DNA from 2 places in the Cyanobium sp. WKJ7-Wakatipu genome. Region 2 is predicted to be linked to the other one. Evidence: predicted binding sites of a transcription regulator. Region 2 holds the regulator's gene; the other holds the start of a gene.

Region 1 (8,469 bases), on a different contig from region 2:
CTCAGCTCGACCGAGCCCCCCGCAGCGGCAGGGCCGCCCTGGGCCTGGTGGCCCCCTGTCCGCTCCTGCACGAGCTGCGGCTGCGCAAGGGCCCCGAGGAGCTGGAGCGCATGCGCGAGGCGGCGCGGATCTCGGCCGAGGCCCATGAGCTGGCTCGTCAGGTGGTGCGGCCTGGCCTCAATGAGCGGCAGGTGCAGGCCGTGATTGAGCAGCACTTCCTGGAGCAGGGTGCCCGTGGCCCGGCCTACGGCACGATCGTTGCCGGCGGCGATAACGCCTGCGTGTTGCACTACATCGCCAACAACGCCCCGCTGAACGACGGCGATCTCCTGTTGATCGATGCCGGTTGCTCCTTAGCCGACTACTACAACGGCGACATCACCCGCAGCTTTCCGATCAACGGACGCTTCAGTGGTGAGCAGCGCGCCCTATACGAGCTGGTGCTGGCGGCCCAGGAGGCGGCGGTGGATTCGGTGGCCCCGGGCTTCAGCGCTGAAGGGGTGCACGAGACCGCCCTGCGGGTGCTGGTGGCGGGCCTGCTGGACCTAGGGCTACTGGCGGGATCCCTCGATGGGGTGATCGAGCAGGGGGCCTACCGCCACCTCTACATGCACCGCACCGGCCACTGGCTTGGCCTTGATGTACACGATGTGGGGGCCTATCGCCTCGGTGAGCACCACGTGGAGCTGGAGCCGGGCATGGTGCTCACCGTGGAGCCGGGCCTCTACGTGAGCGATCGGCTGCCGGTGCCAGATGGCCAGCCGGAGATCGAAGCTCGCTGGAAGGGCATCGGCATTCGCATCGAAGACGATGTGGCGGTAACAGCCCATGGCCATGAAAATCTCACCGCCGCCGCCCTGAAGTCTCCGGCGGCGCTGGAGCGCTGAGGTTTAGGGCAGGGCATCAGCCCAGCTGCTGCAGAAGCGATTCCAGCAGGTTGGCCGTGCTGGGAATCACCACATCGGCGCCGGCCTCCCGCAGGCGCGCCTCGTAGGTGGCTCGCGCTTCGGGCTGCCTGTGCAGATGGGGTGGCGCTACCGCAAAGCTCAAGAAGCGCTGAGCTGGGTACTGGGCTGGGCACTGGGCACGGGCGCGCTGCACGGTGAGCACATCGGCCACCGTGTCGCCCAGGTAAATCACCGGCGCTGCGCCAGCCCCCAGGCTCTCGCCGGCCAACTGGCTGGCTAGCTGCAGCAGGCCGGTGGGATCGGGCTTGTCTGGCGCATCGCCCATGGCGATCAAGGGCGGATTGGCGAGCCCCAGGCGGGTTTGCAGCACGTAGCGGCAGGAGGGGGGCTCAGCGCCACTCACGAAGCCGTAGGCCAGGCCTGCAGCCTCCAGAGCGGCAAAAAAGGCTTGCTGCACCAGTAGGGGCTCGTCGCGGATGAAGCCCCGCCAGTGGCCCGGATCGCCGGCGGGATCGCCGCCGAAATAGAAGCCTTCGAACACCGCCACCAGCTCCTCAAACGCCGGTAGCGGGGTATGGCCGGTGCGGCGCAGCAGCTCCATCGAGGCCTGCCAGTCGTTGTTCCAGCTTCCTTCGCTTTTGAGGCCGTCGATGGCGGCGGGCTCGGGACGCTGGCCATGGAAGTGGTGCACCGTTTCGACGATTGCCCGGCGGTAGCTGGCGCTCACATCGCGGATTACGCCATCGATGTCGAACAGCACGACGGCCCGGGGCGGAGAGGCGAACATGGGCATCAAGATTGGCTTTCAGGAACGGGCATCGCTTTCAAACTGGACGCTGGCTGCAGCGGTGGCCTCACTGCCGAATAGTTCAGTTGCCAGTGCCGGGCTGATCGTGAAGGTGTTCAGCCCTTCAGCGGCCAGGTGGCTGAGTTCGCTGGGCTGGCGCAAGCTGGCCACCAGCAGCCGCACGCTGGAGCCGAGCCCCGCAAGGCATCGCTGCATGGTGACCACTTCGGCTACCCCATTGCGCCCCTGATCCTGGATGCGGCCCAGGTAGGGGGCGATGTAAGCGACTCCCAGGGCCGCGGCGATCAGCACCTGGTGGGGCTCATAGCAGGCGGTGAAGGTGACGGCAACGCCGGCGCCAACCAGCTCTCGGGCAACCGCTGCTCCCTGCTTGGTCACCGGCAGCTTCACGGCGATGCGGCCGGGGGCCAGGGCCGCTAGTTCCTGGCCGCAGCGCAGCATGTCTGCCGTGGTGGCGCCCCATGCCTGCAGGTGGAGTTCGGCGATGCCATGGGCCAGGGCCGTGCGGCTGAGGGCTGCCAGGCTGTCGAGGGTGCAGGGCTGGGCGGCCCGGCGCAGCAGGGTGGGGTTGGTGGTCACGCCGTGAAATAGGCCGCTGGTCAGCCACTGCTGCCAGGCTTTGGGATCTGCCGAATCGAGGAACAGGCGCAGGGCCATAGCCGCAGGCGGGGGCCGAGGGCGGCCAGGCGGCTGGTAGGTTAGTTCTTTGCTCTGTTGCCTTGAGCACTCACCCCATGACAGCCTTCGAGAGCGCTCCTGACGCAGCAGTAACCGACATGGCCGAAGTGGCCGCGGCTGCCGAAGACACCACCACCCAGGGGCGTCCGGTGATGCGTGGCGGCAGTGCGGCTCTGGCGACCGCCATCATTGATGAGGATGGCGTTCCCTCTGGCTATACCCCCAAGGCTGACGAAGGTCGTTTCCTGCTCAAGATCCTGTGGCTGCCTGACAACGTTGCCCTAGCGGTGGATCAGATTGTTGGCGGTGGTCCGAGCCCTCTTACTTCTTACTTCTTCTGGCCCCGGGAAGATGCCTGGGAAACCCTCAAGACCGAGCTCGAAGGCAAGAGCTGGATCACCGATAACGAGCGCGTTGAGGTGCTCAACAAGGCCACCGAGGTGATCAACTACTGGCAGGAAGAAGGAAAAGGCAAGAGTCTTGACGATGCCAAGCTCAAGTTTCCTGATGTCACTTTCTGCGGTACCGCCTGATCTTCGCTGAATTCTGAAGCTTAGTTTTTTGCCCGGATAAAAATTATATCTACAAGCGCTCCGCGAGGAGTGCTTTTTTATTCATCTTTTTTTATGCATGGTTTTGCTGAGTAACGGTATAATCATAAAAAATCCGGAAGCCAACCCTGGGCACGGGTTGAAGTCCGGAATGAAATTCTTTGAAAACCTAGATTCCTTGAAAATCTAGATTCTTTGAAAATTAAACCGCTTTGCTGGCTTGAAAGCGGGCGCGAGAAGCAGCCAGTGCTTGCTGGGCTTTGAGCTTGTCTGGGCTAGCTGGCTTGCCCTCAAATGCAGCTGCTGCCGATTGGGCAGCCTCAAAGGCAGCCTCTGCGGATGCAGCATTAATTGAGCTGCCCAGCTCAGCGGCATTCACCAAAACGGTGACCTCGTCGGCCTCGACTTCGGCGAAACCACCCATCAGGGCGATCGTTGACCAAGCGCCGCCGGAGCGCAGACGCATTACGCCTGTATCCAGGGCTGCCAGCATGGTGACGTGGCCAGGCAGTATTCCTACTTGCCCAGTGGTGCTTGGCAGGATTACCTCTTCGGCGGTTCCATCAAAAACGCTCTGATCAGGGGCCAGAACGCGGAGGGTGAGACTCATGGGTAGGGGTCCTCAGGGAAAAGAAGGAATCAACCCTTGGCGTCGGCAAGAATCTTGGCGGCCTTGGCCCTCACCTGGTCGATGTTGCCCACCAGGTAGAAGGCAGCTTCAGGTAGGTCGTCTAGCTCGCCGGCCAGAATCATGTTGAAGCCCTTGATCGTGTCGTCCAGCTTGACGTACTCACCCTTTTGACCGGTGAAGATCTCGGCCACGAAGAAAGGCTGGGAGAGAAACTTCTCGATCTTGCGGGCCCGGTCAACCGTGCGGCGGTCGTCCTCGGAGAGTTCGTCGAGACCAAGAATCGCAATGATGTCTTGGAGCTCTTTGTAGCGCTGCAGGGTGCTCTGCACAGAGCGGGCGGTGCGGTAGTGCTCATCCCCCACCACGGCTGGCTGAAGCATGGTGCTGGTGGAATCCAGAGGATCCACGGCCGGGTAGATGCCTTTGGAAGCCAGGCCCCGGCTCAGCACGGTGGTGGCGTCCAGGTGGGCAAAGGTGGTGGCAGGTGCCGGGTCGGTGAGGTCGTCTGCAGGTACGTAGACGGCCTGGATCGAAGTAATCGAGCCTTCCAGGGTGGAGGTGATGCGCTCTTGCAACATGCCCACGTCGGTGCCGAGGGTGGGCTGATAGCCCACAGCTGAAGGCATGCGGCCGAGCAGGGCCGATACTTCTGAGCCGGCCTGCACGAAACGGAAGATGTTGTCGACGAACAGCAAGACGTCTTGCTTGTTGGTGTCGCGGAAGTGCTCAGCCATTGTGAGTGCTGAGAGACCCACGCGCATGCGGGCACCAGGGGGCTCGTTCATCTGGCCATAGCAGAGAGCCACCTTCGATTTAGAAAGGTCGTCGGGGTTGATCACACCCGATTCCTTGAATTCCTCGTAAAGGTCGTTACCTTCCCGGGTGCGCTCGCCAACGCCAGCGAACACGGAAACGCCGCCGTGCTCCTTGGCGATGTTGTTGATTAGCTCTTGGATCAGCACGGTCTTGCCTACGCCGGCGCCGCCGAACAGGCCAACCTTGCCCCCTTGGCGGTAAGGAGCCAGCAGGTCGATCACCTTGATGCCGGTCTCAAAAACCTTGGGCTTGGTCTCCAGCTCAGTGAGGAGGGGGGCGGCGCGGTGGATCGAAGCGGTCACGGTGGTGGTTACTGGACCCTTCTCATCCACCGGCTCGCCGAGCACGTTGAAGATGCGGCCGAGCGTGGCCTCTCCCACGGGTACGCAAATTGGGGCGCCCGTATCAATAGCTTCCATGCCACGGACCAAGCCGTCGGTGGTGCTCATGGCCACAGCACGGACTCGGTGATCGCCCAGCAACTGTTGGACTTCAGCGGTAAGAGCGACTAGCTGACCGGCCGAATTTTTGGCCTCAATCCGAAGCGCGTTGTAAATCTTGGGCAGCTTGCCGGCCGGGAATTCAACGTCTAAAACCGGGCCAATCACCTGCCGGACGGTGCCTTTGGTGCCGGTGGCGGTAGCAGCTGCCATAGGTAAGGAAATCTTGGGGAAGCGCAGGGGGAATCAGCCCGCCTGAAGCGGCGCAACCTTACCACCGCGACAGGCGGTGGACCCTGTTCAGCATCTGTTCACCCTGGTGGTTCGGTCACCCGCACGGTCTGGGCCTGGGCACTGAAACTTGATTGGGCATAGGTTGGCACTCGTTGAGCTCGAGTGCTAAATCGCCCCTCAGGCCCACTCAAGTTCACTGTTCTGTGGCGTCTCAGGCGTCATGTCATTGCTCCCGCAATCCATCCATGGCTGCTGTTTCTCTCAGCGTCTCCACGGTTAAGCCCCTAGGAGATCGCATTTTTATCAAGGTTTCCGAATCGGAGGAGAAGACCGCCGGCGGCATCCTTCTGCCTGACACCGCCAAGGAAAAGCCCCAGGTGGGCGAGGTGGTGCAGATCGGCCCCGGCAAGCGCAACGACGACGGCAGCCGCCAGGCTCCTGAGGTCAGCGTTGGCGACAAGGTGCTTTACAGCAAGTACGCCGGTACCGACATCAAGCTCGGCAGCGACGAGTTTGTGCTGCTATCCGAGAAGGACATCCTCGCCATCGTCAACTGACGACTGGCCGATTACTGAATCCGACCTAACCCCATAAGGACATCGCCTTCCATGGCTAAGCGCATTATTTACAACGAGAACGCTCGCAGAGCTCTCGAAAGAGGTATCGACATTCTGGCTGAGGCCGTTGCTGTCACCCTTGGACCCAAGGGCCGCAACGTGGTGCTTGAGAAAAAGTTTGGTGCTCCCCAGATCATCAACGACGGCGTCACCATCGCCAAGGAAATTGAGCTTGAAGACCACATCGAGAACACCGGTGTTGCCCTGATCCGTCAGGCCGCCTCCAAAACCAACGATGCTGCCGGCGACGGCACCACCACCGCCACGGTTTTGGCCCATGCCATGGTCAAGGCAGGCCTGCGCAACGTGGCTGCGGGCGCCAATGCGATCACCCTCAAAAAGGGCATCGATAAGGCTTCCGATTTCCTCGTAGGCAAGATCAAGGAGCACGCCAAGCCGATCTCCGATTCCAGCGCCATCGCCCAAGTGGGCACCATCTCCGCCGGCAACGACGAAGAGGTAGGTCGCATGATCGCCGATGCGATGGACAAGGTCGGCAAGGAAGGTGTGATCTCCCTGGAAGAAGGGAAATCGATGACCACCGAGCTGGAGGTCACCGAAGGCATGCGCTTCGACAAGGGCTACATCTCGCCCTATTTCGCCACCGACACCGAGCGCATGGAAGCGGTGCTCGAAGAGCCCTACATCCTGCTCACCGATAAGAAGATCGGCCTAGTGCAGGACCTGGTTCCCGTGCTTGAGCAGATCGCCCGTACCGGCAAGCCCCTGCTGATCATTGCCGAGGACATCGAGAAGGAAGCCCTCGCCACCCTCGTTGTGAACCGCCTGCGCGGCGTGCTCAACGTGGCGGCAGTCAAGGCACCTGGTTTCGGTGATCGCCGCAAGGCCATGCTCGAGGACATCGCCGTTCTCACCAACGGTCAGCTGATCACCGAGGACGCCGGTCTCAAGCTTGAGAACGCCAAGTTGGAGATGCTGGGCACCGCCCGCCGCATCACCATCAACAAGGACACCACCACCATCGTGGCCGAAGGCAACGAGGTGGCAGTGAAGGCCCGCTGCGAGCAGATCCGCAAGCAGATGGACGAAACCGACTCCTCCTATGACAAGGAGAAGCTGCAGGAGCGTCTGGCCAAGCTGAGCGGCGGTGTGGCCGTAGTCAAGGTGGGTGCCGCCACCGAGACCGAGATGAAGGACAAGAAGCTGCGCCTGGAAGACGCCATCAACGCCACCAAGGCGGCCGTTGAAGAAGGCATCGTTCCTGGTGGTGGCACCACCTTGGCCCACCTAGCCCCCGCCCTCGAGGAGTGGGCTGCGGCCAACCTCTCTGGCGAGGAGCTGATCGGCGCCCACATCGTGGCCTCCGCTCTCACCGCGCCTTTGATGCGCATTGCTCAAAACGCTGGCGTCAATGGCGCTGTCGTAGCTGAGAACGTGCGCAACAAGCCCTTCAACGAGGGCTATAACGCAGCCACCGGCGAGTACGTCGACATGCTGGCTGCCGGTATCGTCGACCCCGCCAAGGTGACCCGCTCCGGTCTGCAAAATGCCGCCTCCATCGCCGGCATGGTGCTGACCACCGAGTGCATCGTGGCCGACATGCCAGACAAGAAAGATGCAGCTCCCGCCGGTGGCGGCATGGGCGGCGGCGACTTCGACTATTGACAGCGAGATGGGTGCCTTCTAGGCCCCACTCCTTCATCGTCAGCGAGGGCAGAAGGGTTTTCCTTCTGCCCTCTTTTTTGTTCGTTTCCGTTCAGCCAAGCGGGCCCATCCATCCCGGCTGTATCAGTTGCCACCTTTAAAGGCTCTTTTGGTAGCGGTTGCTACTGGCTGCTGATCCGTTGGTCTTCAGGGTGGCGCCTGGTTTTGGGTTAGCTGTGCCGCTTCTGTTTGCAACCGATCTGGCCCTTCGCAGTGCCAACAATGGTTTTGTGCTGGTGAGTGCCGCCCTGGTGCTGATGATGACACCAGCCCTGGCCCTCTTTTATGCGGGCTTTGTTCGCAGCCGCAACGTGCTTAACACCATGGTGATGAGCTTCACCGCCATGGCCCTGGTGAGTGTGCTCTGGGTGTTGTTCGGCTACAGCCTGGCCTTCTCTCCCGGCAGCGGTCCCCTAGCTCCTTTCATCGGCGGGTTGCAGTGGGCGGGGCTCAGCAATTGGTCGGCTCCCTATGGGGATGGGCAACTCAGTCACGGTGCCGTTGCCCTGTTCCAGGTCACCTTTGCGATCATCACTCCGGCGCTGATTTCCGGTGCGGTGGTGGAGCGGATGCATTTCCGCGCCTGGATGGTGTTTCTGCTGCTCTGGAGCACCTTCATCTACCTACCCCTGGCCCACATGGTGTGGGGCCCAGGTGGGTTCCTGGGCAGCTCCGGCCTCGGTGCCATCGACTTCGCGGGTGGCCTGGTGGTGGAACTGGCCTCGGGCGTGGCCGCCGCCGTTGCTGCCCTGGTGGTAGGCCGGCGTCGCAGTGGGGGCGTGGGCTATGCCGCCCCACCCCACAACGTGCCCTTCATCCTGTTTGGGGCGGGCCTGCTCTGGTTCGGCTGGTTTGGCTTCAATGGCGGTAGCGGCCTGGTGGCCGGCAATTTGGCCTCCCTTGCCTGCCTCACCACCAATACCGCTGCCGCTGCAGCTGCCCTGGGCTGGATGCTGCTGGAAACATGGCAGCGCGGCAAGCCCACTGCCGTGGGTGTGGCTACCGGCGCCGTGGCCGGCCTAGTGGCGATCACCCCAGCGGCTGGCTATGTGAGCCCTCTGGCGGCCGTGTTGATCGGCTTTGCGGCAGCACTGGTTTGCAGCTATGCCATGCAACTCAAG
Region 2 (8,469 bases):
CCAATCCACCACCGGCAGGTTGATCGGGCAGACCCGCACACACACCTCACAGGCGATGCACTTGTCGAATTCATAGTGGATACGGCCCCGATAGCGCTCCGAGGGGATCAGCTTCTCGTAGGGGTACTGAACGGTGATCGGCCGACGCCGCAGGTGATCAAAGGTCACCGCCAGACCCTGGGTCAGGTAGTTGGCCGCACCCACCGCATCGCGGGTGTAGTCACCGACTTTCTTGAGAAACCCGAACATGGAGTTGGCTCTGGGGGGAGGCGGTCTGAGTGGGTCAGCCCATGATGGCTGGTCTGGAGAAAAGCTGGGTTCAGGCGCGGTCAGCCGCCAAACACAGCCGGGAAGGCAAGCTTGAGCGCTGCCGTGATCAGCAGGTTGACCAGGGCAATCGGCAGCAGAAACTTCCAGCCCAGATCGAGCAGCTGGTCGATGCGCACCCGAGGCGTGGTCCAGCGCAGCAGGATCGCCAGAAACACCAGCAGGTAGGCCTTGAGCACCGTCATGACGATGCCTACGGAGCCGGTGATCAGCTGCACTAAGGGTGCATCGATCGGCTGGTGCAGCCAGCTGGCCAGCCACTCAACGGGGATGGGGAACCCCCAGCCGCCTAGGTAAAGCACCGACACCAGCAGGGCCGAGAGCACCAGGTTGATGTAGCTTCCCAGATAGAAGAGGGCGAACTTCATGCCCGAATACTCGGTCTGGTAGCCAGCCACCAGCTCCTCTTCCGCCTCGGGGAGGTCGAAAGGCAGGCGCTCACATTCGGCCAGGGCGCAGATCCAGAAGATCACGAAGCCCACCGGCTGACGCCAGATGTTCCAGCTGAGGATGCCAGCGCCGGTCTGCTGGTTGACGATGTCAACGGTGCTGAGCGAGTTGCTCATCATCACCACGGCCAGCACAGCCAGGGCCAGGGGAATCTCGTAGCTGATCGACTGGGCCGCCGCCCGCAGACCGCCCAGCAGCGAATACTTGTTGTTGGAGGCGTAGCCGCTCATCAGCAGGCCGATCGGCTGAATGCTGCTCAGGGAGATCCAAAGGAAAATACCGATCCCCACATTGCTGATCAGCAGGTGCTGGCCGAAGGGCACCACCAACCAGCTGAGGATCACCGGAATCAGCACCAGCACTGGGCCGAGCGTGAACAGCAGGCCGTCAGCCCGGGCCGGAATGATGTCTTCCTTAAACACCAGCTTGAGGCCATCGGCCATCGGCTGGAGAACGCCGAGGGCGCCGGCATATTCAGGACCGATGCGCTGCTGCACCGCTGCTGAGATCTTGCGCTCCAGCCAGACGTTGACCAGCACGCCCACCACGGCCGCCACCAGCACCAGCACCATGGGCAGGGGTAGCCACAACAGGTGGGCGGCGGCAGGACTAAGGCCGAAGCCCTGCAGGGCCTGCTCAAAACTGGCCTCTAGATCCAGGCCCGGAGCCGTAGTGGTCAGCATGGCGGCAGCTCAGATGAGGGCAACTTAGCGGGCCCCCACGGGTTGCCAGTCACGGGAGGGCTGACCGGTATAGATCTGGGAGGGCCGGTAGATGCGATTAGCCCCCAGCTGCTCCTTCCAATGGGCCAGCCAGCCAGCCGTGCGGGCGATAGCAAAAATGGGCGTGAAGAGGTCTTCAGGGATGCCGAGCTTGCGGTACACCAGGCCTGAATAGAAGTCGACGTTGGGGAAAATTCCCTTAGGCCCCAGGCGCTCGGCCGCGACCTCCTCCAGCTTGCGGGCTAGGTCGTACATCGGATCGTGACCGAACTGGTCGAAGAGCTGCTCCGCCAGGGTTTGGAGAATCACAGCCCGGGGGTCCTTGACCTTGTATTCCCGGTGGCCAAAACCCATGATTTTTTGCTTGCCGGCAATCGCCCGATCCAGCCAGGGCGCCACCTGATCTGGGCTGCCGATCTGGCCGAGCATCTCCAGCACATCTTCATTGGCACCGCCGTGCAGGGGGCCCGCCAGGGTGCCAACCGCTGACGCCACCACGGCATAGGGGTCGGTGAGGGTGCTGGCCGTCACCCGGGCGCTGAAAGTACTGGCGTTGAGGCTGTGCTCAGCGTGCAGGATCAGACAAGCGTCAAAGATGCGGGCCGCCAGCGGATCGGGCTCCCGCTCCGTGAGCATGTAGAGAAAATTGGCGGCGTAGGCCAGGTCGTCGCGGGGCTGGATCGGATCTTGACCCTTCCTGATCAGCTGGAAGGCCGCCACCATCGTGGGGATCTTGGCGATCAGCCGCACCACCGCCGAAACGATGTATTCGGGGTTGTCTAGGGCTCGACGGGAATAAAAAAGGCCCAGGGAGGCGGCGCTGCTCTGCAGCGCATCCATCGGATGCCCCCCGGAGGGGAAGCACTTCATCATGTCCCGAATGCGGAAGCTGACCCGGCGGTGCATCTGCACCTCCTGCTCAAACTCCTGCAGCTGCTCAGTAGTGGGTAGCTCGCCCCAGATCAGTAGGTAGGCCGTCTCCAGGAAGGAGCTGCTGGATGCCAGCTGGTCTACGGGGTAACCGCGATAGGTGAGCACCCCCCGCTGGCCATCGATGTCGCAGATCGACGACTGGGTAGCCGGCACCCCTTCCAAACCCGGCCGAAATGGGGCTGGGGTAGCCGCTCCTGTTACTACCAAGCTTCTCCACCGCACTCACTAAGGCGAACTTACGGCTGCCGCTGGCCATCCCGCCGTAGCCGCAGCAACCGTGGGCCAATTAGGGCCTCCAGGCTGGCCCCGGTTGGGCCCAGGCGCAGCAGCACGATGCCTGCCTTGCGCAGAGAAATTGTGCCCGCCGGCAACCCCAGCAAGCTCGAGGCCAGCTCGCCCAGGTCTGGCTCATGGCCCACCAGGCCAAGGCGCTGCCAAGTGCCCTCCTGGAGCAGCGGCAGCCGATCACCACCCGGCGCCAGGCGATCCTCCAACTCCAGCGCCGGCGCTAGACCAGCCGCCACGCCAATTTCAGCGGTCTGCAGCGCCCGCCGCAGGGGGCTGCTCAGCAGGCGATCACAGTGGAGCTGCAAGCGGCACAACTCCGCCGCCACGGCCGCAGTGCGCTGACGGCCTTGAGCCGTAAGGGCCCGCTCCTGATCAGGGCGATCGGGGTGGCGATCTTCGGCGATGCCATGGCGCCAGAGCAGCAGTTCGCGCTCGACTGGTTCACTCGCAACCAGTTCACTCTCAACCGGTTCGCGCTCAGCTCTAGCCATCAACCGAATTCAAGGCGGGCCTTGAGGTGCAGGTTGGCATCAGGCTGCGCTTCCCAGCCCAGGCTCAGGCTCTGCACGGCCGGGGCCAGGGGCTGGCCGGCCAGGGCGGACAAAAGCTGCCAGGTGCTCCAGCGCTGCAGCAAGGGCTGGGCCCGGCCCGCCGCCATAGCCCACTGCAGGGGAGCCTGGGGTAGATCGAGGCCGGCGAGCTGCTCCAGCCGCAGCCGGGGCGGCTTGCGGGAGTCACGCTGCTCCTGCAGCACCGTGAGGGTCTGACCCCACCAGGCCAGGCGGCCCTGGCTGGAGCGGGCGCCCTCCAGGCTGGCCTGCAGCTGGTTGGCATCGCCGCGGGCGAATCGGCCTCCAGCCTGGCCAGCCTCCAGCCTGGTCCACACCCGCAGATCGGGATCGCCTTCCACCGGCAGCGGCGCGGCGATCAATCCCTCGACGGCCAGCACCCCAGCGAGGGCCTCCGGCTGCGGTTGGTCGGCGCCAGTGCCGAGCAGCCAGCCCTGAGTTGCCTCACTGCGCAGCAGCGGGCCATCGGCGGCGGCAGTCACCAGGGCCGGGAACGATCCCGGCTCGGCCTGCAGCACTGCCGCCAGCAGGGGCTGCCAGTAGGCCGGCCAAGCGGCGGGGCGCTGTACCAGGGCCAAGCTCTCTGAGCGGCCCTGCAGGGCCGCTAGTAGAGCGGCTCCCGTGGAGTCAATTTCCCCAATGCCATCCGCAGAGGGAGCCGGCACTGCGGCATCTGCAGCGAACTGCAGAAGGGCATCCAGCTCCAAGGAGCGGTTGTCGGGGCGCAGGCTGGCCACCAGCTCCTGCACGACCCCAGGCGCCGTGAACTCACCCGGCAACCCCAACCAGGGCCCCAGGGTTTCTGGACGGGCTGTTAGCAGCAGCGCCCCCTGGTCAAGGCGTTGAACCGCCTGCTTAAAGCGGGGGCTGGCCGCTTGGTTGAGCTCATCAATCTGGGAGACGTCGAGGGCCTGCTCCAGCACCCCCCGGCCCGACGCGATCAACACCAGGTCGTCGTCGATCAGCGCCGTAGCTATTGGCACCGGGCTGGTGCCCACCAGAGCACCACGGCCACTGATCAAGCCCATGCCACGATAGCTGCTGATCTGCAGGTCGGTGCCAGCAAGACTGCGGGTCTGCCAGAAGCGCTGCAGAAAGCGGCGGGCGCCGTCAGCGTCGCGACTGCGCAGGGCCAGCAACCAGCCATCGGGCGCCGCCCCGGGCTCTGAGGCCAGTAGGGCAAAGCCGAGTTCGCGGCCCAACCAAGGGGCCAGCTCGCCGGGATAGTCGAGGCCGGCGGCGGCGAAAGCACCATCCCTAAGACCTGCGACCGCCTCAGCCGCCTGGCGCCGCTGGCGGGGGGGAGCCACCGCCCTGGCGTAGCCCACCGGCTGCTCGCCATCGCTGAGCAAATAGAGACTCAGGGCGGCTTGACGGGGCACAAAGCGGGCCGCCCGGGGCGACACCAGCTGCTGGTGCTGAAGTTGCAGGGGGGAGTGCTGCAGCACCAACCACCAGCCACCCACCGCCAGGCTCAGCAACAGCAATGCCACCGCCAGCACGACCGCCAAAAACGGGCGGGCCTTCATGCGCCCCACGCAGGATGGGTCCATCTTGACCCCAAGCCACCCCGTCTGCCCGCCATGGCACCTATCGAGACGACACCGCAGACAATCCGGGCCCGCGACCTGCAAGAGCGGCTGGAGCGGGGCGAGGCGATCCAGCTGGTGGACGTGCGCGAAGAAACCGAACTGGAATTGGCCCGCCTGCCCCATGCCGTGGTGCATCTGCCCCTGGGCCGATCTAACGAGTGGATTGGCCAACTCAACCAGCTGCTCGACCGCGACCGCCCTGTGGCCGTGCTGTGCCACGCCGGCGTGCGCAGCTGGCATCTGGGCTGCTGGCTGATGCAGGAACACGGCTTTGATGCCGTCTGGAATGTGCAAGGGGGCATCGACGCCTGGAGTGTGGAGGTCGATCCGGCCGTACCCCGCTACTGACACCCGCGGGGCTGCGTACGATCGAATCTCTCCAGCGGCGCCCGCTTGCAGTCCGCCTCACCCAGGCCCTTGCCCGCCCGGCAGCAGGAAGTACTGCAGCTCGCCGTGCGCCACTACGTCGACACGATGGAGCCGGTGGGCAGCCAGACCCTGGTGCGCCGTTTTGGCCTGCAGGCCAGCCCGGCAACGGTGCGCTCAGCCATGGGGGCGCTGGAGCAGCGTGGCCTGCTCACCCAGCCCCACCCCTCCGCTGGCCGAATCCCCAGCCAGCAGGGCTACCGCACCTACGTTGACCAGCTGCTGCCCGCACCAGGCGCGGCCGCCCTGCAGCTGGAGCGCGAACTCACCGGACTCAGCCTGCAGTGGGCAGCCCTCGACGATCTGCTGCTGCATCTGAGCCGGCGCCTGGCAGATCTCACGGGCCTGCTCAGCCTGATCACCAGGCCCCAACGCCAGCAGTCCCAGCTGCAGGCCCTACGACTGGTGGCCAGTGGTGAACGCCTGCTGGTGTTCCTGGTGGAGGGGGGCTCCACAGCCAGCAGCCTCAACTTGCGGCTGCCCTGCCTTGCAGTAGCGGAACTGGCGTCCCTGGAGCGCTGGGTCGCGGTCCAACTGGAGGGCGGCAGCATCGACTGGTCCGCCCTGCCCTCCCACCTGACCAGCAGCGGCGCCGTGCTGCGCCAAGCGCTGGCTAGTCATGGGCAGTCGCGCCAGCTGGAGGGCGAGGGCGCTGTAGCCATGGGCCTCGCTGGCCTGCTTGCCCAGCCGGAATTTAGCCAGACCCTCAGCCTGCGCCCCTTAGTGGAGCTGGTGGAGGATGCGCCCCAACAGCTCCTACCCCAGCCGGGCATTTGGATCGGCGCCGAGCATCCCCACCGGGCCCTGCACCAGTGCGCCGTGGTGCAGGCCAATTACCGCAGCGGCGACGGCGGCGTGGGCCAGGTGGCCTTGGTGGGGCCGATGCGCATGGCCTATGCCACGGCCCGAGCCGCCGTGGGCTCGGTGGCCCAGGCGCTGGAAAGGCTTTTGCGCTAGATCGGGCCGTTGGCGATCAATCCCAGCGCGGATTATTTCCACAGCCAAAGCCGATAAACTGATTTCAAACTTCAGCTCAACCAGTTAATGGACCTCCAATCAGCAGGAGTGATCCTGAGAATTCTCAATCTGGTTGCCCTTGCAGATGGCGGGGTATCTCTTGAAGAAGAGAACCTCCTGGACTCTCTGAGCAAACAATACAAACTTCAGGCCAAAATTATTAATTGGGAAGATTAATTATCTGATCCCTCCTGCATCGAGGAGCTGGCAGCTTTTATAAATCCGGAGCAACGGGAACTGGCCATGAAAACCGCCGTGATGGTGGCTTCCGCCTCAAGACACCAGCAGGATGATGAATTCATCTGCGAGCAAGAGCGCGAGATCCTGACCCGTCTTGCCACCGGCCTCGAGCTGAGCCCCGATCAGCTGCAAACAATTGAGAGCGAGGCAGCCGATGAGATCAAGGAGCACCCCAACCTATGGCAGGTGCTCTTTTCACTTTTCGGCAATCGTTTCGACTTCCCAGTCCTGGGCTGATGCCAGAGCGGGCTGGGATCAGCCCCCCATCTTGTCGCCGAGCTTCTCTGCCACGGTGTTCACGTCCTTATCGCCGCGGCCTGAGAGGTTGAGCACCACCTCGGTGCCGGGGGCCAGGGTGGGGCAGAGCTTCTCCAGCCAGGCGAAGGCGTGGGCCGTTTCCAGGGCCGGGATGATGCCCTCCAGCCGGCACAGAAGCTGCAGGGCGTCCAGCGCCTCGGTGTCTGTCACGGCGCCGTATTCGGCCCGGCCGATGGTTTTGAGGTAGCTGTGCTCGGGGCCCACGCCGGGGTAATCGAGGCCGGCGCTGATCGAGTGGGCCTCCTGCACCTGGCCCTCCTCGTCCTGCAGCAGGAGGCTCATGGCGCCGTGCAGCACCCCAACGCGGCCCTCGGTGATGGTGGCGGCATGGCGGCCAGTGGCCACGCCATCGCCGGCGGCCTCCACCCCCACTAGGCGCACGGCCGTGTCCTGCACGAAGGGATGGAACAGGCCCATGGCGTTGGAGCCACCGCCCACGCAGGCCACCAGCACGTCGGGCAAGCGGCCAAAGGCCTCGTGGCACTGGCGCTTGGTTTCCTCGCCGATCACGGCGTGGAAATCGCGCACCAGCATCGGGTAGGGGTGGGGGCCCGCCACCGAACCGAGGATGTAGTGGGTGCTCTCCACGTTGGTGACCCAGTCGCGGATCGCCTCACTGGTGGCGTCCTTGAGGGTGGCAGTGCCGGCAGTCACAGGTTGCACCGTTGCCCCCAGCAGCCGCATGCGGAACACATTGAGGGCTTGACGGCGCATGTCCTCGGCGCCCATGTAAACGACGCACTCCAGCCCGAAGCGGGCGCACACGGTGGCGGTGGCCACGCCGTGCTGGCCAGCTCCTGTTTCGGCAATGATCCGCTTTTTGCCCATGCGCAGGGCCAGCAGCGCCTGCCCTAGGGCGTTGTTGATCTTGTGGGCGCCGGTGTGATTGAGGTCTTCCCGCTTCAGCCAGATGCGCGGGCCGCCCTCGGGCCGGCGGTAGTGCTCCGTGAGCCGCTCGGCCTCATAGAGGGGATTGGGGCGCCCCACATAGGTGCGCAGCAGGTGGTTGAGCCGGTCGGTGAAGGCCGGATCCTTCCAGGCCTCAGCCGCGGCCTGCTCCAGCTCCGCAAGAGCGGGAATCAGGGTTTCGGGCACGTACTGGCCGCCGAACTGGCCGTAGCGGCCCAGGCTGTTGGGGCGGGCTGCGCGCTCCAGGGCCGCTGGATCGACGCCGCTGGCTGCGGAGCTGGGAGAGACGGTGCTTGTCACCGGTGGCGCTATCAGATCTTGTAAGCCTAAGAAGCCAGCGGCCGGCAGCAGCGCTTCCAGCACACGAGCATCGCTGGACGACGCACGGCGATCCAGAACCACGGCCTGCAAGGGTCCAGAACGGATCCATAATGGTTGTATCGCCTTGAGATCACTGGCTGCCGTGGCCAAAACCATCACACTCAAAAACCTGCCCGAGGCGCTTCATGCCCGGCTCGCCGCGGCGGCCAAGCGGCACCGGCGCAGCCTGAACAATGAAGCGATCGTTTGCCTGGAGGCCGGACTAGGCCATGACCACTTGGCCGCAGAGCAGCAGCTAGGAGAGATTCGGACCCTGCGCGACAGCCTGGCTCAGCACAGCTTTGATCCGGCTGAGAT

Evidence for each region. Region 2 encodes HrcA, which represses chaperone genes, less so after heat shock. Its sites were predicted from a motif close to TTAGCACTCNNNNNNNNNGAGTGCTAA; they were not measured.
Region 1: groES (co-chaperone GroES) is a predicted target of HrcA. The motif match lies at 5,209-5,235, and genes of this name have one in related genera.

What each region holds. Positions count from the first base shown of each region.
Region 1 is NZ_JAGQAY010000009.1:63,449-71,917, forward strand. It holds gene KBY83_RS07455 (aminopeptidase P N-terminal domain-containing protein) at 1-887, shown strand, start outside; gene KBY83_RS07460 (TIGR01548 family HAD-type hydrolase) at 904-1,695, opposite strand; gene KBY83_RS07465 (transaldolase family protein) at 1,714-2,373, opposite strand; gene KBY83_RS07470 (30S ribosomal protein PSRP-3) at 2,493-2,927, shown strand; gene atpC (ATP synthase F1 subunit epsilon) at 3,148-3,555, opposite strand; gene atpD (F0F1 ATP synthase subunit beta) at 3,585-5,045, opposite strand; gene groES (co-chaperone GroES) at 5,312-5,623, shown strand; gene groL (chaperonin GroEL) at 5,675-7,309, shown strand; gene KBY83_RS07495 (ammonium transporter) at 7,525-8,469, shown strand, end outside.
Region 2 is NZ_JAGQAY010000008.1:39,265-47,733, forward strand. It holds gene ndhI (NAD(P)H-quinone oxidoreductase subunit I) at 1-249, opposite strand, end outside; gene nuoH (NADH-quinone oxidoreductase subunit NuoH) at 330-1,460, opposite strand; gene KBY83_RS06775 (citrate synthase) at 1,485-2,654, opposite strand; gene KBY83_RS06780 (histidine phosphatase family protein) at 2,669-3,211, opposite strand; gene KBY83_RS06785 (DUF3352 domain-containing protein) at 3,211-4,818, opposite strand; gene KBY83_RS06790 (rhodanese-like domain-containing protein) at 4,873-5,229, shown strand; gene KBY83_RS06795 (heat-inducible transcriptional repressor HrcA) at 5,356-6,264, shown strand; gene KBY83_RS06800 (hypothetical protein) at 6,568-6,801, shown strand; gene trpB (tryptophan synthase subunit beta) at 6,820-8,091, opposite strand; gene KBY83_RS06810 (FitA-like ribbon-helix-helix domain-containing protein) at 8,255-8,469, shown strand, end outside.